3 regions of the Protofrankia sp. Cas4 genome follow, and region 2 is predicted to be linked to each of the others. Evidence: riboswitches for the same ligand, from Rfam matches in the RefSeq annotation. Region 2 holds a riboswitch; each other region holds the start of a gene.

Evidence for each region. Region 2 has a riboswitch for cobalamin ahead of bluB (5,6-dimethylbenzimidazole synthase). Riboswitches for the same ligand answer to the same signal wherever they lie in the genome.
Region 1: it holds a riboswitch for cobalamin, as region 2 does, so the genes downstream of both, U9979_RS12320 (VWA domain-containing protein) here and bluB (5,6-dimethylbenzimidazole synthase) in region 2, are expected to answer to the same signal.
Region 3: it holds a riboswitch for cobalamin, as region 2 does, so the genes downstream of both, U9979_RS13345 (CbtB domain-containing protein) here and bluB (5,6-dimethylbenzimidazole synthase) in region 2, are expected to answer to the same signal.

What each region holds. Positions count from the first base shown of each region.
Region 1 is NZ_CAUVXL010000132.1:440-9,954, forward strand. Features, by position in the region: partial or broken gene U9979_RS12315 (cobaltochelatase subunit CobN) at 1-959, shown strand, start outside; cobalamin riboswitch at 1,018-1,145, shown strand; gene U9979_RS12320 (VWA domain-containing protein) at 1,293-3,404, shown strand; gene cobO (cob(I)yrinic acid a,c-diamide adenosyltransferase) at 3,407-4,012, shown strand; gene U9979_RS12330 (cobyrinate a,c-diamide synthase) at 4,006-5,481, shown strand; gene U9979_RS12335 (precorrin-2 C(20)-methyltransferase) at 5,505-6,344, shown strand; gene cobM (precorrin-4 C(11)-methyltransferase) at 6,332-7,225, shown strand; gene U9979_RS12345 (cobalt-precorrin-5B (C(1))-methyltransferase) at 7,222-8,403, shown strand; gene cbiE (precorrin-6y C5,15-methyltransferase (decarboxylating) subunit CbiE) at 8,439-9,515, shown strand, end outside.
Region 2 is NZ_CAUVXL010000260.1:34,566-37,144, reverse strand. Features, by position in the region: gene U9979_RS23530 (FHA domain-containing protein) at 3-644, shown strand; cobalamin riboswitch at 742-943, shown strand; gene bluB (5,6-dimethylbenzimidazole synthase) at 980-1,600, shown strand; gene U9979_RS23520 (malonic semialdehyde reductase) at 1,702-2,316, opposite strand; partial or broken gene U9979_RS23515 (hypothetical protein) at 2,472-2,579, shown strand, end outside.
Region 3 is NZ_CAUVXL010000145.1:5,035-14,549, reverse strand. Features, by position in the region: gene U9979_RS13385 (bis-aminopropyl spermidine synthase family protein) at 1-1,356, opposite strand, end outside; gene hisD (histidinol dehydrogenase) at 1,552-2,847, shown strand; gene U9979_RS13375 (histidinol-phosphate transaminase) at 2,874-4,064, shown strand; gene hisB (imidazoleglycerol-phosphate dehydratase HisB) at 4,221-4,808, shown strand; gene hisH (imidazole glycerol phosphate synthase subunit HisH) at 4,805-5,413, shown strand; gene U9979_RS13360 (cytochrome P450) at 5,643-6,863, shown strand; gene U9979_RS13355 (SnoaL-like polyketide cyclase) at 6,968-7,621, opposite strand; gene U9979_RS13350 (YccF domain-containing protein) at 8,010-8,429, shown strand; cobalamin riboswitch at 8,522-8,662, shown strand; gene U9979_RS13345 (CbtB domain-containing protein) at 8,708-8,929, shown strand; gene U9979_RS13340 (CbtA family protein) at 8,942-9,515, shown strand, end outside.

The DNA of each region.
Region 1 (9,515 bases), on a different contig from region 2:
TCGGCCGGCCGCGGGTGGACGTGGTCGTGCGGATCTCCGGCTTCTTCCGGGATGCCTTCCCCCACATTGTCACGCTGCTCGACGACGCGGTGAGCACCGTCGCGGCCCTCGACGAGGAGGCGGATGCCGACAACGCACTCGCCGCCCACGTGCGAGCCGATCTGCGCGCCGCTCCCGGTGACCGGCGGCGGGCCACGACCCGTATCTTCGGGTCGAAGCCGGGGGCCTACGGCGCCGGTCTCCTGCCCCTGATCGACTCGCGCGAGTGGCGTTCGGACGCCGACCTTGCCGAGGTGTACGCGGTGTGGGGCGGCTACGCCTACGGCCGCGACCTCGACGGGCGGGAGGCCCGAGCCGACATGGAGCAGGCGTTCCGTCGCATCCAGGTGGCCGTGAAGAATCAGGACACCCGCGAGCACGACCTGGTCGACTCCGACGACTACTTTCAGTACCACGGCGGGATGGTCGCGGCGGTCCGCGCGCTCACGGGCGCGTCACCGGCGGCCTACGTGGGGGACAGCGCCATGCCGGACGCGGTGAAGACCCGCACGTTGCAGGAGGAGACCCACCGGGTGTTCCGGGCCCGGGTGGTGAATCCGCGCTGGATCGCGGCGATGCGCCGCCACGGTTACAAGGGCGCGTTCGAACTGGCGGCGACCGTCGACTACCTGTTCGGCTATGACGCGACCGCGGGTGTCGTGCAGGACTGGATGTACGAGTCGTTGGCCGCCTCCTATGTGTTCGACCCCGAAACCCGCGACTTCATGCAAACGTCCAATCCGTGGGCGCTGCGCGGCATCGCTGAACGCCTGCTGGAAGCCGCCGACCGCGGCCTGTGGGAAAAACCCGACGCCACCACCATCGACGGACTCCGCCAGACCTACCTGGAGCTCGAAGGTGACCTTGAAGGCGGCGTTGCGGGCGGCCTTGCGGGCGGCCTTGAAAGCCGCGAAGGATAACCCGTCGGACCGTCGCTATGACCGTAGGTGTGCCATGCTGAGGAACGCGACGGCAGTGGAGGAAGCCGGTGGGAATCCGGCGCGGTCCCGCCACTGTCACCGGGGAGCAACCCCTCACCGTACGTCACGGCCGCGAGAGCGGTTGGAAGGCCGAGGGGGCGCGCTGATCCGGAAGTCAGGATACTCCGGCCGTCCGCACCGTTACCGAGGGCGAGGAAACCCGAGGGAGGACCGCGGTATGCCAACGCACGCCCGCCGGCTCGTGATCGGCCGGCTCGTGATCGGCCGGCTCGTGATCGATACGGAGTCCGGCGCACACCGGCACAGGGCACGATGACGGCCTACCCGTTGTCCGCGGTGGTGGGCATGGACGACCTGCGGCTCGCGCTCGTCCTCAACGCGGTGTCCCCGGCGATCGGCGGGGTCCTCGTCCGCGGCGAGAAGGGCACGGCCAAGTCGACCGCGGTCCGAGGGCTCGCCGCGTTGCTCCCACCGGTGAACGTGGTAACCGGCTGCCGGTTCTCCTGTGACCCGGCCGCGGTCGACCCCGACTGCCCGGACGGCCCGCATCCACCGGAGGCGCGGCCGAGCACCCGGGCGGCGCGCCTGGTGGAGCTGCCGGTCGGCGCCTCCGAGGACAGGGTCACCGGAGCGATCGACCTCGACCGGGCGCTCGCCGAAGGCGTCACCTCGCTGCGGCCGGGGTTGCTCGCCGCCGCCCATCGCGGCCTGCTCTACGTCGACGAGGTCAACCTCCTGCACGACCATCTCGTCGACCTGCTGCTGGACGCGGCCGCCCTCGGTGTCGCCCACGTGGAACGTGACGGGGTGTCGGTGCGCCATGCAGCCCGCTTCCTGCTGGTCGGGACGATGAACCCCGAAGAAGGTGAGCTGCGCCCGCAGTTGCTGGACCGCTTCGGACTGACCGTCGAGGTCGCCGCCAGCCGACAGCCGCCGGTGCGGGCCGAGGTGGTGCGCCGCAGGCTGGCCTACGACGCCGACCCCGACGCCTTCGCCGCTCGCTGGGCGGTGCAGGAGACCGTCCTGGCCGCCCGGATCGCCACCGCCCGCGACCGGCTGCCCGCTGTCGAACTGCCCGACTCCGCACTGCGCCAGGTCACCGCGGTGTGTGCGGCGTTCGACGTGGACGGGATGCGCGCGGACGTGGTCGTGGCACGCACCGCGATCGCGCTGGCCGCCTGGGAGGGCCGGGAGACCGTCGACGCCGACGACGTCCGCCGGGCCGCCCGCCTGGCCCTGCCGCACCGCTGCCGCCGTGGCCCGTTCGACGCGCCCGGCCTGGACGAAGACGCCCTGACCAAGGCGTTGGACGACGCGTTGGACGAGGCTGCGCACGAGCACGCGGAGGAGTCCCCCACCGGTCCGGACCCGGACCCCGACATGGACCCGGACATGGACCCGGATCGCCCCCCGTCGCCCGGTGGCGGTGGTGGCGGTGGTGGCGGTGGTGGACGCGGCGGGCCGACGTCCAGCGGGCCGGAAACGACAGCGGAGCGGACGGCCGAGTCGGATGTCGTCCCATCCCCGCGTTCCGCGGAACACGATGCCCCGGAACAGGATGCCGGGGAATACCGCGCCACGGCGGGGCAGGGGCAGGGGCGCCAGGAGCGACGTGCAGGCACGCCCGGCCCGTCGTTTCGCCCGCGCCGGCTGGAGATCCCAGACACCGGAACGCCGCTGGGCGCGCCCGGCCGCCGCTCACGCGCCCGCACCTCGCACGGCGCGGTCGTCACGAGCTCCCCGGACGCACCCGGCCTGCACCTGCTGGCGACCCTGCGGGCAGCCGCGCCCTGGCAGCACGCCCGCGGGCGGGTAGGCCCGGGGCTCGCACTACGTCCCACCGACCGGCGCGGTGCGGTCCGGGCGGGACGTGAGGGCAACCTGGTCCTGTTCCTGGTGGACGCCAGCGGTTCGATGGCCGCCCGCGCCCGCATGCGTACGGTCACCACCGCCGTGCTGTCCCTCCTGCTCGACGCCTACCAGCGCCGCGACCGGGTCGGAATGATCACTTTCAGGGGTTCCGGCGCCGATCTCGTCCTCCCCCCGACATCGAGTGTGGAGGTGGGCGCGGCGCGGCTCGCGTCCCTGCCGACTGGCGGGCGGACCCCGCTGGCAGCCGGGCTTACCCGCGCCGGCGAGGTCCTCGCGGCCGAACGCCGCCGCGACCCGGACCGACGTCCGCTGCTGATCGTCGTCACCGACGGCCGTGCCACCGCCGGGCCGGACCCGCTCACCCCCGCGCGGGCGCTGGCTCGTCGCGGCCTAGCGAGCATCGTCGTCGACTGCGAGAGCGGGTACGTGCGCCTGGGCCTGGCCGACCGCCTCGCGACCGCGCTCGGCGGCACGACCATCCCGATCGACGCGCTGGCGGCCGCGACCAACCGCGCGACCAGCCGCACGACCAGCCGGCGCAGGGCTGCCTAGCCATGCCACAGGGACAGCCATCCGTCGTGCCCGACGACGGCCTGACGACCCGGGCGCGCCGGGACAGGGCACTGCTGATCGTTCACACGGGTGAGGGCAAGGGGAAGTCGACCGCGGCGTTCGGGCTCGCGCTGCGCGGCTGGGCGCAGGGCTGGGACGTCGGGGTGTTCCAGTTCGTCAAGTCCGCGAAATGGCGGATCGGGGAGGAACGGGCACTGCGCACCCTGGCCGCCGGCGGCGAGGGCGGGGACATCACCTGGCACAAGATGGGCGAGGGATGGAGCTGGGTGCAGGCCCGGATCGACCCCGCCGCCGACCCCGCCGAGGCCGCCCGGGAGGGCTGGGCGCAGATCTGCCGGGACCTGGCCGCCCAGACCTACCGGCTCTACGTCCTCGACGAGCTGACCTACCCGCTGAAGTGGGGATGGATCGACACCGACGAGGTCATCGAGGTGCTGCGTACCCGTCCGGGACGCCAGCATGTCGTCATCACCGGGCGCGCCGCCCCGCCCGCGCTGATCGACGCCGCCGACCTGGTCACCGAGATGACCAAGGTGAAGCATCCGATGGACGCCGGGCAGAAGGGCCAACGGGGGATCGAATGGTAGCCCCGCCTGTCCCGCTGCCACCGCGGCTGATGATCGCCGCCCCGGCCAGCGGCGCCGGCAAGACCACGGTGGCGACCGGGCTGATGGCCGCGTTCACCGCCCGCGGCCTGCGGGTGTCCCCGCACAAGGTCGGGCCCGACTACATCGACCCGACCTATCACACCATCGCCAGCAGGCGCCCCGGCCGCAACCTCGACGCCGTGCTGTGCGGGGAGCATCGGATCGCACCGCTGTTCGCCCACGGCGCGCGCAACGCCGACATCGCCATCGTGGAAGGCGTGATGGGCCTGTTCGACGGGGTGTCGGTGCCCGAAGCCGGTCAGCCCGCCGACTTCGCCTCGGCCGCCCATGTGGCCCGGCTGACCGGCGCCCCGGTCGTGCTGGTGGTCGACGCGTCCGCGGTGGGCCGCTCGGTGGCCGCGACCGTGCACGGCTTCGCCACCTGGGACGAGCGGGTACGCCTGGGCGGAGTGGTGTTCAACCGGGTCGGTTCGCCCGGCCACGAACGGCTGTTGCGGGACGCGGTCGCGGGTCTCGGCGTCACCGTGCTGGGCGTGCTGCGCCGCGACGATCGGGCCGCGGTGCCATCCCGCCATCTCGGGCTGGTGCCCGCGGCCGAACGCGCGTCCGCGGCGGCGCAGGTTGTCGCCGCGCTCGGCACGCTGGTCGCCGCATCATGCGATCTTGATGCCGTGCTCGCCCTCGCCCGGTCGGCGCCGGCACTGAACGTGGCGCCATGGTCGCCATCCAACATAATTCATGACGTTAAGTCGGCGGTGCCGGCGGTATCGGCGGTATCAGCGGTGGGCCGGCCGGTGCGGATCGCGGTCACGGGCGGGCCGGCGTTCACTTTCGGTTATGCCGAGCAGGGTGAGCTGCTGCTCGCCGCGGGAGCAGAGGTGGTCACCGTCGATCCGCTGCGTGACGAGAATCTTCCAACAGGCTGCGACGGATTGATCATCGGTGGGGGATTCCCGGAGGAACACGCACCCGAGCTCGCCGCGAATGCGGCCCTGCGCGCCGACGTGGCGGCACTGGCGGGAAGGGGCGCGCCGGTCAGCGCCGAGTGCGCGGGCCTGCTCTACCTCGCCCGATCCCTGGACGGGCATCCGATGTGCGGGGTTCTCGACGTCGACACCGCTATGACCCCTCGGCTCACCCTTGGTTACCGCCGAGCCGTGGCCGCCTGCGACAGCCCGATCGCCGAAGCCGGCACCCCGGTGACCGCCCACGAGTTCCACCGCACATCGGTATTGACCACGCAGCACCGGACGGCACGCTCTGCCTGGCAGATCGGCGGCCGCCCAGCAGGCGACGAGCCCGACGAGCCCGACGAGCGGACCGAAGGCTTCGTGCACGGCGGGGTCCACGCGTCCTACCTGCATCTGCACTGGGCGGGTGTACCCGGCGTGGCCGCACGGTTCGTCGCGGCGGCACGGCAGGCGAGAGGGCCGCAATGGACGGCATAGGCGGGATGGACAGGACAGGCGGGATGGACGCGCAGCCTGCTCCGGCGGGCGACCGCGTACGGACGGGCAGCCGTCTGATCGGGGTCGGTGTGGGTCCCGGCGATCCGGACCTGATCACGGTCAAGGCGGTCGGTGTCCTGGAGCGGGCCGATGTCGTGTTCGTCCCGGTGAGCGAGGGAACGCCGCCGCCGGGGCGGGCCGAGGCAACCGTGCGCGCACACGTCACCCATGACCGGATTCGCCGCCTGCCGTTCCGGATGACCGGCGACGCCGACTACGACACCCCGGCCGGGGTGGTCGCCCAGGCGCTGCGCACACATCCGGGAAGCCGTCCGGGAAGCCGTCCGGGAAGCCGTCCGGGAGGGAGCCCGGGGGGCAGCCGGGGGGGAGTCGTCGCGTTCGCCACGATCGGCGACCCCAACGTCTACTCGACCTTCACCACGCTGGCCGCCCGGGTGCGGGCACTGCTACCCGACGTCGTCGTCGAGACCGTTCCCGGCATCATGGCGCTGCAGGATCTCGCCGCCCGGTCCGGCACGGTGCTGGCGGTGGGCACCGAGACGGTGGCGCTGCTGCCGCTGACCGCCGGGGTGGACGCCTACCGGCGGGCCGTGGCCGACCACGACACGGTCATCGCCTACAAGGGCGGCCGGGCGCTGCCGCAGGTCCTCGACATCCTCGCCGAAGCCGACCGGCTCGGCGGCACAGGTGACGCGACCGGCACGGGCGGCACAGCCGTCTACGGCGCTTCGCTGGGTCTGGCGGACTGCGACGTCCGCCAGGCGGGTGAGCTGCCCCGAGACCAGCCCGGCCCCTACCTGTCCACGGTGATCTCAACCCGGAGGCGACAGTGGCCGACCTGACCGAAACAGCGGCCGGGGCCACACCAGCGCCACGCGGCCGGGTGACGTTCGTCGGGGCCGGCCCCGGCGCCGCGGACCTGCTCACCCTGCGCGGCGCACGGATGATCAGCGAGGCGGATGTGGTCATCTGGGCGTCCTCACTGGTGCACCCGGACGTGCTCGCCCACGCCCGCGACGACGCCGAGATCATCGACTCGGCCGGACTACCGCTCGAAGGCGTCCGGGACGTCTACCGGCGGGCGGCGCGTGACGGGCTTGCCGTGGCCCGGATCCACTCCGGCGACCCGGCGCTGTGGGGAGCGGTGCAGGAGCAGCTGGAGGTCTGCGCCGCACTCGGGCTCGCCACCGCGATCGTGCCCGGGGTCAGCAGCTTCACCGCCGCCGCCGCGTCCATCCAACGCGAACTGACCATTCCCGAGGTGGCACAGTCGGTGATCCTGACCCGGCTCGGCGGCGGCAAGACCCCGATGCCCGCGGGCGAGGAGATCGCCGGCTTCGCGCGGCACGGCACGACGATGGCGCTGTTCCTGTCGGCGGCCCGATCCGGTCAGCTCCAGGACGAGCTCACCGACGGTGGTTATCCGCCGGACACGCCCTGTGTGATCGCCTACCGGGTGAGTTGGCCGGATGAACTGATCGTGCGGTGCGCACTTGCGGACCTCGCAGCCACCGTCCGTGCGCACAAACTGTGGAAGCACACCCTGGTGCTGGTCGGCCCGGCGCTGGCGGCGGGTGGCACCCGCTCGCACCTCTACCACCCCGGCCATTTTCACGGGTTCCGCAAGGCCGAACGGACCGCCCGGGTGGCGCTGCGGGCCCATGACCGGGCCCACGACCGGACCCACGACCGTCCGCGGGAAGCCGGAGAGCAACCGGCGTGAACCCCCATGAACCGGCTCCCCAGCTGGTCCCGCTGCGTGAGCCTGATCTGCCGCGCACCGCCAAGGTCCGGCCGGACGCGCTGCGCACCGGATGGACCACCGGGACGTGTTCGGCCGCCGCGGCGAAAGCCGCGAGCGCGGCCCTGGTCTCCGGGATCGTGCAGCGGGCGGTCACCGTGAGCCTGCCAGCCGGCGGGCTGGTCTCCTTTGCGGTCGAGCGGTGCGTGGTCGATGCCGGACGAACCGCCGAGGCCGTCGTGATCAAGGATGCCGGGGACGATCCGGACGTCACCCACGGCGCACACCTGACCGCGACGGTGACCTGGCGGACGCGGACCGGAATCGAGATCGACGGTGGAACCGGCGTCGGCGTCGTCACGAAACCCGGTCTCGGCCTGCCCGTCGGCGAAGCGGCGATCAACCCGGTGCCCCGATCGATGATCACACGGTCGGTCGCGGAGGTCGTCGACCTGGACACCCGCGGGTTACGGGTGGTGATCAGCGTGCCGGATGGGGAGCGGATGGCGCGGCGGACCACCAACGCCCGGCTGGGCATCATCGGCGGGATCTCGATCCTCGGCACCACCGGCATCGTGCGGCCCTTCTCCACCGCGTCATGGCGGGCCTCGGTGGAACAGGCCGTGGCGGTCGCCGCCGCCCAGCAGCAGTGCACGGTCGTGCTCGCCACCGGCGGGCGCACCGAGAAGGCGGCCATCGGGCTGCTACCGGCGCTGCCCGAGGTGTGCTTCGTCGAGGTCGGCGACTTCACCGGAGCGGCCCTGCGCCGCGCGGTCGAGGTGGGCATGACCGACGTGGTCTTCGTCGGCATGGCCGGCAAGCTCACCAAGCTGGCCGCGGGCATCCTGATGACGCACTACACCCGGTCGAAGGTCTCCCCGGACCTGCTCGCCGGGATCACCGCGGACGCCGGTGGCGACGCGGCGCTGGTGGCCGCGGTCGCCGTTGCCAACACCGCGCGCCACGCCCATGAGCTGTGGGAGACCGCCGGCCTGCTGCGGGCAGCCGGCGACCTGCTCTGTGCCCGGGTCGCGGGCGTTCTCGTCCGGTTCACCGAGGGACGTCTGCGGGCCCGGGTCGCCATGGTCGACTTCACCGGGATGTCCTGCGTCGCCGCGACGGAACAGACATGGGTCGGGCCATGCAGGTCGACACCATGAATCGGGTGACGGTGAACCGCGTGATGGTGAATCGGGTGACGGTGAACCGCGTGATGGTGAATCGGGTGACGGTGATCGGCTGGGACGGGCGTCCGCTCACCGCCGCCGCGGTCCACGCGTTGAGCACCGCCTCGGTGGTGGTCGGCGGGCGTCGCCATCTCGATGCGGTCGCGCCACTTCTGGCCACAGGAGTGGCGGCGATCACCCTTGGTAACGTCGCGGCGGGCCTGGCTGAACTGAACGCCCACCTGGCCGCCGACGGTGGCCCGGCGGTGGTCCTGGCCAGCGGTGACCCGGGGTTCTTCGGCATCGTCCGGGCGCTGCGCCGGCTCCGTCTCGACATCGAGGTGCTGCCCGCGACGTCCTCGGTCACCCTCGCCTTCGCGCGTGCCGGGCTGCCGTGGGACGACGCCCTGGTACTCAGCGCGCACGGTCGCCGCCTGGACCGGGCCATCAACGCCTGCCGCGCCCATCCATGCGTGGCCGTGCTGACCGGACCGGGCGGCGACCCGGCCATCCTCGGCGCCGCGCTGACGGCGCTGCCGCGCCGGATGTTCGTCGCCGAGGATCTCGGGATGCCCACCGAACGGACCACCTGGTGCACGCCACCGCAAGCCGCGGCACGTCGCGACTGGCGAGATCCGAACGTGGTCATCGTGGTGGACACCAGCGTCCATGACACCAACGTCCATGGCACCGACCGGGTCACGCCGGACCGACCCACGACCGAAGATCACGACTCGGCTGGATGGATCTTTCCGCGCCGGGCGTCACCACCGGGCTGGGCGTTGCCCGAGGCCGCGTTCACCCATCGCGACTCGATGATCAGCAAGGCCGAGGTGCGGGCGGTGGCACTGGCCCACCTCGGCCCCGGACCCGGCGATCTCATCTGGGACGTCGGTGCCGGCAGCGGATCGGTTGCGGTGGAATGCGCCCGTCTCGGTGCGGGGGCCATAGCCGTCGACCACGATACGGATGCCTGTGAACGCACCCGGGCGAACGCGTACGCGCACCGGGTGTCCGTCGAGGTCATCCGGGGCGCCGCCCCGGACGCGCTCACCGAGCTGCCCACACCCGACGCGGTGTTCGTCGGCGGTGGCGGACCGGATGTG
Region 2 (2,579 bases):
ACGTGGATGGTGACTCTTCTGCAGACATCTTCCTGTTCTACCGCGACGGCACCGGGAAGCAGCAGGTGGTGAACCTGACCGCGGCCGTGGGTGTGACGGTCGGTCGCGGTCCCGGTAGCGACGTCAGGCTGGCGTGGGACAGCAAGGTCTCACGCCTGCATGCACAGTTCCAACAGATCGGAACCAACTGGATACTGATCGACGGAGGGTTGTCCCGTAACGGCACCTTTGTGAACGGGGAACGGCTCGTCGGACGGCGACGGCTCGGGGACGGCGACGTTATTCTCGTCGGTTCGACCTCGCTGACTTATCGTGACAACCGCTTCGGCCGCGCATCCGCCGGCCGTGGCGCGATAGAGACCCAAGACGTGAACAATATCGTGACCCTGCGTTCCCTGTCGTCGACCCAGCTGCTGGTACTGGAATCCCTGTGTCGCCCGTACCAGGAGCGAACCCCGTACACGACTCCCGCAACAAATCGGCAGATCGCCGACGAGTTGTTCTTCAGTGTCGAGGCGGTCAAGACCCACCTACGGACGTTGTTTCGCAAGTTCGGCGTGGAAGAACTGCCGCAGAACCAGAAGCGAATGAAGCTCGTCGAGCTGGCTTTCCAGGCCGGGTTGGTGTCCGAGCGCGAACATTGATCGTCACCACTGGCCCACCACGCCGCACTCCCAACCCCGTCGCCCGATGACTTCGGGCGTTCCGCGGTCAGACCGAGCGTCGCGTGTGGGATGATCGTGGCGGCATCCTTCGCGAGGTGCCCTGGGAGACCGGGGAGAATCGGGAAGCCGGTGAGAGTCCGGCACGGGCCCGCCGCGGTCATCGGGGAGTCACCGTCCACGCGCGCAGGCGCAGCCACTGGGCCACCTGGCCTGGGAAGGCCGGGCGGCCAGGCGTTGATCCGAGAGTCCGAAGACCGGCCTCGCATGTGTGCCACCCGCCGATGGTCGGGTGGTCGGAGCGCGGGAGCCTCGCCATGTCCGTAAACATCTACGATGTGATCAAAAAACGCCGTGACGTGCGTGCCCAGTTCACCGGAGCGCCGATCGCGGCCGATGTCCTGGACCGTGTGCTTGCGGCGGCTCATGCCGCCCCGAGCGTCGGCCTGAGTCAGCCATGGGACTTCATCCTGGTCGAAAACATCCGAACCCGGAAAACCTTTCATGATCATGTCAGGCATGAACAAGCTGTCTTTGCGGCGACACTGACCGCGGACCAAGCCACCCGTTTCAGCCGGATCAAGATCGACGGCGTACTGGAGTCCACGCTGGCCGTCGTGGTGACATACGACCCGCGGCGGGGCGCACCAGCTGTCCTGGGACGACACTCCATCGCGGATGCCGGGCTGTATTCCGTATGTCTGGCCATCGAGAACCTGTGGCTGGCAGCGACCGCCGAAGGCCTCGGCGTCGGCTGGGTGTCCTTCTATCGTGAACAGGCCGTTCGGAACATGCTCGGGATTCCCGACGAGGTCCGGCCGGTCGCGTGGTTGTGCCTGGGACCTGTCACACATCATGAGACCGTTCCCGACCTGGAACGGCACAACTGGGCCTACCGGCGCGCTCTGCCTCAGGCAGTCCATCACGAGATGTGGTAATCAGCCGGTCAGGAATCGACGGTCTGCCACCTTCAGGCAAAGGTGGCCGACCGTCGGCGGCTCTCCGGGAAACTGATGCCAGAACCCGTTTCAGGCTTGTTTCAGAGGGCGGAGACTACCTGGTCGTAGTCCAGCCGTGGGCTGCGGTCGAACCACGGGTTCTCCCCGGGAGTGCCGATGTTTATGACTGCAAGTGTCCGCAACGGCTGGTCGGCGAAGAACTCCTTGTCGACAGCGGTGGCGTCCAGGCCCGTCATCGGGCCGGCCGCCAGCCCAGCGGCGCGGATACCCAGAATGAGGTAGCCGATCTGCAGGCCGGCGTTGAAGCGGGCCGTCTGCTCGCGAGCGACCGGTTCGGTGAAGAAGTCCTTGGCGTTCGGCAGATGGGGGAAAACCTGCGGGAGGTTCTCGTGGAAGTCGACGTCCGCGGCCACGATGGCCACGAGCGGCGCAGACTGCGTCTTCGCCTGGTTACCCGGGCTGAGATGCTGTACCAGCCGTTCCCGAGCCTCGGGCGAACGGACCAGGATGATCCGCAGCGGCTGCGCGTTCATACTGGTCGGCGCCCATTTGATCAGCTCATAGATGGCACGGACCTGCTCGTCGGACACTGGATCGTCGCTGAACGTGTTCGCAGTCCGGGCCGTGTGGAACAACAGATCCGCGGCGGCGGCGTCCAGCAGCAGGGCGTCTTCGCCGGTAGCGATATCGGTGATGGTCATGGAGGTCGGGACTCCTGATAGTCGGGTGGTTGCCATGAGCACTCCGGGGACTGCGGCCTACGGGCGCGCGATCTGACGATCGTCGCGCGCCCGTTGGCCCAGCTGCTTAATTGAACCGACAACTATGCTGCCGGCATCCCGACTGCGATGTGAGCTGCGCCTCCAGGCCCGCTCTCGGCGGGGCCGGGTACGAAGGGCTGCTACCGAGGGCGGCTACCAAGGGCTGCTACCAAGGGCGGCATCGATCCGTGGAGAGT
Region 3 (9,515 bases), on a different contig from region 2:
GAGCCACGGTCCCGGGTCGGCGCTCAGGTCGGCGGCCACCTGTACTCGTCTGCGTCCACTGAGCGACTTCGGCAGGCCGCCACGCAGTGCCGTGGCGAGCCGGACATGGGCGGGTCCCGCGGGGGAGGTGTCCGGGGCGCCGTCGCCGAGGAACACCAGCCGGCCACCGTCGAGGCCGACCGCGGCAGTGGCCAGCAGTTCCTGGGCGGCCGCGGGCGAGGGCCCCGCGTCCGCCGCGCTCTCCACCGCATGGCGGCCCCGGGTGTAGATCGCGGCGCGGCCCCGGGAACCTGGGGTCGCACCGGCCAGCTGCCGCCATGTCGTCGCGGTCGGCCGGCACACGTACAGGTCGCTGGTCGCGCCTACCGCCTCTGCGCCGTCGTAACCGTTGAAGTCCGCCATGATCGCCTCAACCGTGAGGTGAAGATCGCTGACGGCACGTTGCACCTTCCACCCGAGCGCCGGATGCAGGTCGCTGTGTCCGTAGGCGAGCAGCAGCCGCCCACGTCGGGTGTCGCGCAGGCCGGCCAGCCCCCGGTGCAGGAAGAGAGTCACGCCCTCGGGGGTGTACGGCGGATCGGTGAAGATCAGATCTGCCCAGGACTCGGTCACGGCCGGCAGCCCGAAACGCAGGTCGGCGAACAGGCAGCGGATGTCGAGACCCCTGTCCCGGGACTGGGCGTCGATGAACTCCAGCAGCCGCTCGTCGAGGTCGACGACGGTCACCGACAGTCCCGGCACGAGGATGCAGGCGGCTAGCGAGGTGAGATCATGATCGCCGATGCACAGCAGGTGTGCTCGGGTGAGATCGTAGGTGGAGTCCATCCACAACGCGCGCCGGGCCGCGGTCTCCCCGGTTGCCGGGACGTGGTCGAGGTCGATGCGCGACGGCGGTGCCGCGGCCACGAGATCGTCCATGGTGTCCACCAGCGCGCGGTGCGCGGTGAGGCGCGCCGCGAGCGGATCGCTGAGCGCGGTGCGTCCGAGCTCGTCGAAACCGAACCGGTCACGATACGCGGCCACCAGCTGCGGTGAAATCATGACAGCGCCGGCAGCGCCGCTGGATGTCGCCGGGTCTTCGCGCAGCACTCCGGGGACTGCGGCCTCCGGGCGCGCGATCTGACGATCGTCGCGCGCCCTTTGGCCCTCTAGGTCACCGGTGAGGCAGGCGAGCACCTCTTCGACGGTACGGCGGGCCACGCCCGAGGCCCGGACGAGATCGCCGATGGTCCACGGCCGTTCGGTCAGCAGCGCGACGACCCGCCGAAGTGGGCGCGCCTGCGCCCCGTAGTCGGCGACGAGGTTCTCAAGCCGGTCGAAGGCCCGTCCGCTCTCCGTAGTGCCGTGGGCTGTCACTTTTCCGCCGTCACCTTCCCATCTTCACGTTTCTCTCCCACTGTCGCTTTCCCACCCTCCCAGGTACGCACGCGCTCGGGCACCAGCGCTGCCCCGTGACGCCGCGTCCCCAAGAGCGCCCCTATTGCCGGGCGCTCTATCGCCGGTCGCACGAAGACCGGCGCGCCTCGTGCGGGTACGGATACTCTCGTCGTCGTGCTGAGAACGCTCGATCTGCGCGCGGGCCTGCCGTCGGCTCCAGCGCTGCGCGGGCTGCTGCCCCGCGCGGCGCTCGATGTCGAAGCCGCCCTCGACGCGGTCCGCCCCGTCTGTGCTGACGTGCGTGACCGCGGTGATGCGGCGGTCCTCGATGCGGGCGAGCGGTTCGACGGGGTCCGCCCGGCCGCGGTGCGGGTTGCGCCCGACGCGCTCACCGACGCGCTCGACCGGCTCGACCCGCGCGTCCGCGATGCGCTGACCGAGGCGATCCGCCGCTGCCGGCTCGTCCATCGTGCCCAGCGCCGCGAGTCGTTGACGATCGACGTCGCCGTGGGGACCCGGGTCACCGAGCGCTGGCTCCCGGTGGAGCGGGTGGGGTTGTACGTGCCGGGTGGGCGGGTCGCCTACCCGAGCAGCGTGGTGATGAACACGGTACCGGCGCAGGAGGCCGGCGTCGGTTCGATCGCACTGGCCTCGCCACCTCAGGTCGAATGCGGTGGACTTCCGCATCCGACGATTCTCGCAGCCTGCGCCATGTTGGGCGTGGACGAGGTCTATGCCGCCGGTGGTGCGCAGGCGATCGCGATGTTCGCACACGGCACGGCCAGTTGCCCGGCGGTGGACGTCGTGACGGGCCCCGGCAACATCTACGTGACCGCGGCAAAGCGCCTGCTGCGTGGGCTGGTCGGGGTGGACGCCGAAGCCGGCCCGACCGAGGTGGCGATCCTCGCCGACGACACCGCGGATCCCGCCCACGTCGCGGCTGATCTCATCGCGCAGGCCGAGCACGATCCGATGGCCGCCTGCATGCTGGTCACCGCGTCCACCGAGCTGGCCGACGCGGTCGAGATCGAGCTTGCCAAGCAGGTGCCGGCGACCCGCCACCGCGAGCGGGTGGAGGCCGCGCTGACCGGCCAGGGCGTGGTCGTACTGGTCGCCGACACCGACGCGGGTCTGGCGGTGGTGAACGCCTGGGCCGCGGAACACCTGGAGATCCAGACGGCGGACGCCGCCGCGGTCGCCGCCCGGGTCCGCAACGCCGGAGCGGTGTTCGTCGGGCCGTGGGCTCCGGTTTCGCTCGGTGACTACCTCGCCGGGTCCAACCATGTCCTGCCGACCGGCGGTACCGCCCGGCACAGCGGCGGACTTTCGGTATCGGCGTTCCAACGGCAGGTCCACGTGGTGGAGTGTGATCGGGACGCGCTCGTCCAGGTGGCTCCGCGGGTTGCCGCGCTCGGCGGAGCTGAAGATCTTATCGCCCACGTCGACGCGGTGGAGGTGCGCGTGCGATGACCGCCTATCCGGTTGCAGACCATCCGATGGCAGAGCCTGATCCCGTGTCCGGCCGGTCGTTGGCTGCGGGTCGGGTGCGCACGACGCGCCCGCTGACGCTTGACGAGTTGCCGTTGCGTGACGACCTACGCGGCCAGGTGCCCTACGGCGCCCCGCAGCTCGACGTTCCGGTGCTGCTCAACACCAACGAGAACCCGCACCCGCCGTCCGCCGGTCTGGTCGACGCCATGGGCAAGGCCGCGGCGCTCGCGGCCTCCGAGGCCAACCGGTACCCCGACCGCCAGGCCGAGGCGCTTCGCGCGGACCTCGCCTACTACCTGACCTCGGACGCCGGTTTCGGGCTGCGGACCGATCAGGTGTGGGCGGCCAACGGGTCGAATGAGGTGCTCCAGCAGCTGTGCCAGGCCTTCGGCGGCCCCGGGCGGGTCGCGCTCGGATTCGAGCCCTCCTATTCGATGCACCGGCTCATCGCGATGGCGACCGCGACCGGCTGGGTCGGTGAGCCCCGCGAAGCCGACTTCACCCTCGCTCCGGCCGCGGTGGCGCAGGCGATCCACCGGCATCGGCCGTCCCTGGTCTTCCTCACGTCACCGAACAACCCCACCGGCACCGCGCTGCCGACCGAGGTGGTGACCGCCGCGTGTGCGGCCGTCGGCGAGACGGGCACCGGCATGGTCGTCGTGGACGAGGCCTACGCGGAGTTCCGGCGGGCCGGGGTCCCCAGCGCGCTCACACTGCTGCCGGCAGCGCCGCGGCTGGTGGTGACACGGACGATGAGCAAGGCGTTCGCGCTCGCCGGCGCCCGGGTCGGTTACCTCGCCGCGCAGCCGGCTGTCATCGACGCATTGCAGCTGGTGCGGCTGCCCTACCATCTGTCGACCTTCACCCAGGCGGTCGCGCGTACGGCGCTCGCGCATGCCGACGAGCTGCTCGGCACCGTCGAGGCGGTGAAGGCGCAACGGGACCGGATCGTGACCGAGCTGACCGGGCTCGGTTGCGCGGTGGCTCCCAGCGACGCGAACTTCGTGCTGTTCGGACGGTTCCCCGATCAGCGCGGCATGTGGCAGGCACTGCTCGACGCGGGCGTCCTCGTCCGGGATGTCGGCCTACCCGGCTGGTTGCGGGTCACCGCCGGGCTGCCCGGTGAGATCGACGCATTCCTCGCCGCCACCCGCGTGCTGCTGGCCGACCCCGCGATGACACCGATCCCGCGATGACACCGATCCCGCGATGACACCGATCCCGCGATGACACCGATCCCGCGATGACACCGACCCCGCTATGACACCGACCCTGCTCGATTACCTCGGCGCGGTCACGACGCCGGCGCGTTCCGATCTTCAGCCGCCGGATTCCGGGAAGGAATGACGACCATGGGCCGCACCGCTCGGATCGAACGCAAGACCTTGGAATCACATGTCGTCGTCGAGCTGGACCTCGACGGCACCGGCGTGTCGTCGTCGTTCACCGACGTCCCGTTTTTTGATCACATGGTCAGCCAGCTCGGCAAGCACGGCGGCTTCGACCTGACCGTGCGCACCCGCGGCGACCTGCACATCGACGCCCACCACACGGTCGAGGACACCTCGATCGCGTTCGGTGAGGCGCTGCGCGAGGCACTCGGCGACAAGACCGGGATCCGGCGGTTCGGTGACGCGCTGGTACCGCTGGATGAAGCGTTGGTGCAGGCGGCGGTGGACCTCTCCGGCCGGCCGTACTGCGTGGTCATCGAGCCGGAGTTGATCGAGCTCATCGGCACCTACGACACGACGCTGACCCGCCACGTGTTCGAGTCGATAGCGGCGTCCGCGCGGATCGCGTTGCACGTGCGGGTGGTGTCGGGCCGCAACGCCCACCACGTGGTCGAGGCGCAGTTCAAGGCGGTGGCACGGGCGCTGCGGGACGCGGTCGCGCTCGACGGGCGGGTGGCGGGTGTGCCGTCCACCAAAGGTGTGCTGTGACCGGTCCGCGGGTGGTCGTCCTGGACTACGGATCGGGGAACCTGCGCAGTGCGCAGCGGGCACTCGCCCGGATCGGCGCAGCCGTGACGGTGAGCGCCGACCCGGCCGCAGGCGGGGCCGCGGACGGGCTCGTGGTGCCCGGGGTGGGTGCCTTTGCCGCATGTATGGCCGGGATCGCCGCGGTCGGCGGGGCGGCCGTCATCCGCGGACGGATCGCCCGCGGGCAGCCGGTTCTCGGGATCTGCGTGGGCATGCAGGTCCTCTACGACCTGGGGGATGAGCACGGGGTGCGGACTCCCGGCCTCGGCGTGCTCACGGGGGAGGTTCGGCGTCTGGACGCGCCGATCCTTCCGCACATGGGGTGGAACACGGTGGCCCCGCCGCCCGACACGGTGTTGTTCGACGGGCTGCCGGCGGACACGCGGTTCTACTTCGTCCACTCGTATGCGGCCAAGGCGGAGCCCGGGGACACCGTGGCCGAGCACGGTGAGCCTTTTGCCGCCGCCGTGGAGCGAGGTCCCCTGTGCGCCACCCAGTTTCATCCGGAGAAGTCCGGCGATGCCGGTATCCACCTGCTCGCCAACTGGCTACGCACGCTGAGCTAGCTGATCAAAAGGCCTCCGGGTGCGCGAAAAAGCCATGATCGCGCACCCTTTGGCCGGGCTAGCTGATCAAAAGGTCTCCGGGTGCGCGCAAACAGCCATGATCGAATATGGTTGACGTGATCAACTACGCAGGCCGCGCCGCAGGATAGGGCCGGGTCTGCCTGCTGCGCGCCGAGCTGTACTGGTTCCATGGTGGGGTGGGGGTGTCCGCCACGGAATGGAGCGCGCGGTGGTCCCGTCCCGTCGGGTCGATGGTCACGCAGGTCGCTTTGACCCACGTAGTCCTGATCTTGTCCGTGACCCGTACCCGGTCTTCGCCGAGCTTCGGGCGGCCGGCCGCCCGGTGTGGAGCGACGAGCTCGGGATGTGGCTGGCGGCCAGGTACCGTGACGCCGACGCGGTGGTGCGTCACCGCGGGCTGGGCCGGATCTACCAGCCACGCCTGCCCGAGGACCTCTGGGTCGGCTTCAACAAGCTGGAGCGGGAGTCCGTCCTGGGATGTGAGCCACCCAAGCACACCCGGTTGCGCGGGCTACTGGGCAAGGCCTTCGCCCGCGGCAACATCGAGCGACTGCGGCCGCACATCCACGAGCTGTGCCAGGTCCTGCTCGACGGCGTCGCGACGAGAACGGCGGACGGGCAACCCTTCGACCTGATCACCGAGTTCGCCGAACCACTGCCGGTGATGGTCATCGCGGAGCTGCTCGGTATTCCCGACAGCGACCGGCATCTGCTGCGCCCGTGGTCGGCGGATCTGGTGAAGATGAACGAATACGAGCGCAGTCCCGCGCAGGAGGCCGCGGCCCAGGAGGCGGCCGCCCAGTTCGGCGCCTACGTGCGCGCCCTTGCCACCGAACGCCTCCGCCGTCCGCACGACGACCTGATCACCCATCTCGTCCAGGCGGAGCAGGAGGGCGACCGGTTGACCGAGGACGAGCTGGTTGCCACGGTCGTGGTACTGCTCAACGCCGGGCACGAGGCCAGCGTCAACTGCCTCGGCAACGGCATGGTCGCGTTGCTGAGCCACCCCGAGCAGCAGCGGCGGCTGATTGAGCGGCCGGCGGAACTGGCCGCCACCGCAGCCGAGGAGTTCCTCCGCTTCGACTCGCCACTGCACCTTTTCGAACGGACCGCCATGGCCGACGTGGAGATCGGGGGAGTGGTCGTGCGGACGGGGGAGCGGATCGCGGCTCTGCTCGGTTCGGCCAACCGTGACCCTGAGGTTTTCGAGCGGGCTGACGAGTTCGATGTCGGCCGGGAACCGAATCCGCACGTCGCCTTCGGCGGTGGCGTCCACTTCTGCGTTGGGGCGCCGCTGGCCCGAGTGGAGCTGGCGATAGCCGTGCGCAGCCTGATGGCGCGCTTTCCCGCGCTTTCTTTCGCTGGGACCCCCGTCCGGCGTCCCACCTTCGTACAACGTGGCTGGAGCTATCTCCCGGTCACACGTTGACGTTCTGGCCGGGCGCTCTCAGGCTGTTCCTGGCTGCTCCTGCTGTTGGTCTGTTGGTCTGTTGGTTGGCGCGGCTGACGTGGCGGAGAGCCGCGCCCCCGATCTCACGCGGAGCGTGTGCCGGCTAGCTGGCCGAGGAAGCCGGTGTTGTCGTAGAAGTGTTCGACTTCGAGCAGTCTGAGGTCGTCAGCGACACGCGCCACGCTGACCCCGAACATCTCGACGCGTTCGCCGGTTGGGTCGAACCCCTTGTACGGTCCGCTGAAGGTACCCCAGTGGCGCCATTTAAAAGTGATCATAGGCGGTGGCGAGTAGACCTCCAGGACCTCCCAGAAGAAGCCGCCCGGAAGGGCCTTGAGGAAGATTTGATGGGAGGACTCGAACGTCTCGTCGCTCGCCGAGTAATAGGGGTTCTCGCCGATGAGGATGTTGTAGCTGCCTCTTTCGACAAGGTCCTGACTGTTTGCCCAGGGACCGCCGTTGACGCGGGTACGGAACTGATCGGTGACCATACTGACCCACTGGGCCGGATCTTTCTTGTGGGAGACCTCCATTTCGAAGACCTGAACCACGCGCTCGACGATGTCGGCCAGGGAGCCCTTGGCGTGTTCGTGGGTACGCTCCTGGGGCATCGTCTCTTTCGACAGATGATAGTCGGGCGGCTCGCCGTCGCGCCACCGTACTCCAGCGGCACCGGCGATGACCGCGTCCCGGCCCTGCACGTGCAGCGGCTGGTCTTCGGCCTTCTCGTTGTTCACCGTGTTGCTCCTCCTGTCGATCGGTCAAGTCCAGGATGCGTCGAGTGCCGTTCGGGAAGAATCTCCGGAACGGATGGGAGCGGTGCTGCCCAGCGCGGCCGGCAACGGGGACGCGGCGTTGCAGGGCGTGGAGCCCATGCATCCCGCGTCCTCCGTCCCGGTCAGGTTACTACCCGTGAGGGTAGCAGAAAACGGGACGAAGGTCCTGAATTAGCCGAACATATGGATATACCTGAATGTCGGGGTTGGGCGTGCCGGCGAGGCCCTTGTCGAAGGGGTCGGGGCGTGGCGGGTCGTGAGGTCCGCGAGATGCCGGCGATCCAGTCCCGCCGGATCCGGGTCGAGCGTGACTCGGGATCGTGACCGCTCAGGCGGGTAGGTAGCGGGCGTGCGGATAATCGGAAACATTCTGTGGCTGTTGTTCGCCGGGTTCGAGCTGGCGCTCGGCTATCTCCTTGCCGGCATCGTGTGCTGCCTGCTGATCGTGACGATCCCGTTCGGGGTCGCGGCGTTCAGGTTGGCGGGCTACGTCGTCTGGCCGTTCGGCCGGGTCGTGGTCGACCAGCCCGGCGAGGCTCCCGTCGTGCTCTTCCTGGTCAACCTGCTGTGGTTCCTGATCGCCGGCTGGTGGCTCGTCCTCGGACATTTGATCTTCGGTGTGGTGCTCTGTTTGACGATCATCGGGATCCCGTTCGGCGTGGCGTCGTTCAAGATGATTCCGCTGGCCATTGCGCCACTGGGTCGGCGGGTGGTTCCCCTTCAGAACCTCGATCCGGCCATCCCGGTCGCGGCATCGGTCTACAGGTGAGGGCTGTCCACAGGTGAGGGCGGGCGCTCTTCGCCCTTCGGCCCAGCTGGTCCTCTGAGTACCCGGTGAGATGCGTAACCGGTACTGCTTGACGCGAGGGGTTGATTGCTGGTTGTCTCATTGGTGTCCGAGTGGTGGAAGCCGGTGTGAATCCGGCACGGTCGCGCCACTGTGACCGGCCCGCCCAAGGAGCGACGTCGGAAGCCAGACCCATCGCCGGACATGCCCTGCCGAGTGGAACGCGTGATTCCTGTGGAGGTCCCGCAATGGCCCATGCAATGGCGTATCCAGCGGCTGGCGATGCGCCGGCCGCCCGTCCGGCGCTGCCGACGATCCCCCTGACCGAGCTGGCCCCATTTGCGCTCTTCGGTTCGGTCCTGGCGCTGCTGCTGCTGTACTTCGTCGGTGCGGAACAGGGCGCCGTGTCGCTCGTGGGCGGTAGTTACATCCACGAGTTCGTACACGATGCCCGTCACCTGCTCGGTTTTGCCTGTCACTGAGCGGGGCCGGTGATGGTTCGCGCACTGCTGATCCGTGGGATGCTGGTCGGTGCGCTCGCAGCCGTGTGTGCCTTCGTCGTCGCCAAGCTCCTCGGGGAGAGCGAGGTCGGCCACGCGATCGCCTTCGAGTCGGCGCGGGACGCCGCCGACGGCGTGCAGGCAATGAATTTGGTGTCCCGAAACGTGCAGAGCACCATCGGCCTGTTCACCGGCCTGTTGGTGTTCGGCGTCGCAATCGGCGGGCTCTTCGCTCTCGCCTACGCCGGTGTGCAGGGCCGCCTCGGTGGCCTGGGTGCGCGGGGGACGGCGGCGCTGGTGGCGCTCGCGGGCTTCATGGGAATGTACCTGCTGCCCGATCTGAAGTATCCGGCCAACCCGCCGTCCATCGGTAATCCCGACACCATCGGTGAGCGCACAAGCCTGTACTTCACGATGATGCTGATCTCGCTGGCAGCGGTCATCGGTGGCGCTGTGACGGCTCGCCGGCTCGCGGCGAGGTTCGGTGCCTGGGATGCGGCGTTGCTCGCCATGGCCGGTGCTCTGGTGATCGTCGGGTTGGCCTGTTACCTCCTGCCACAGGTGCACG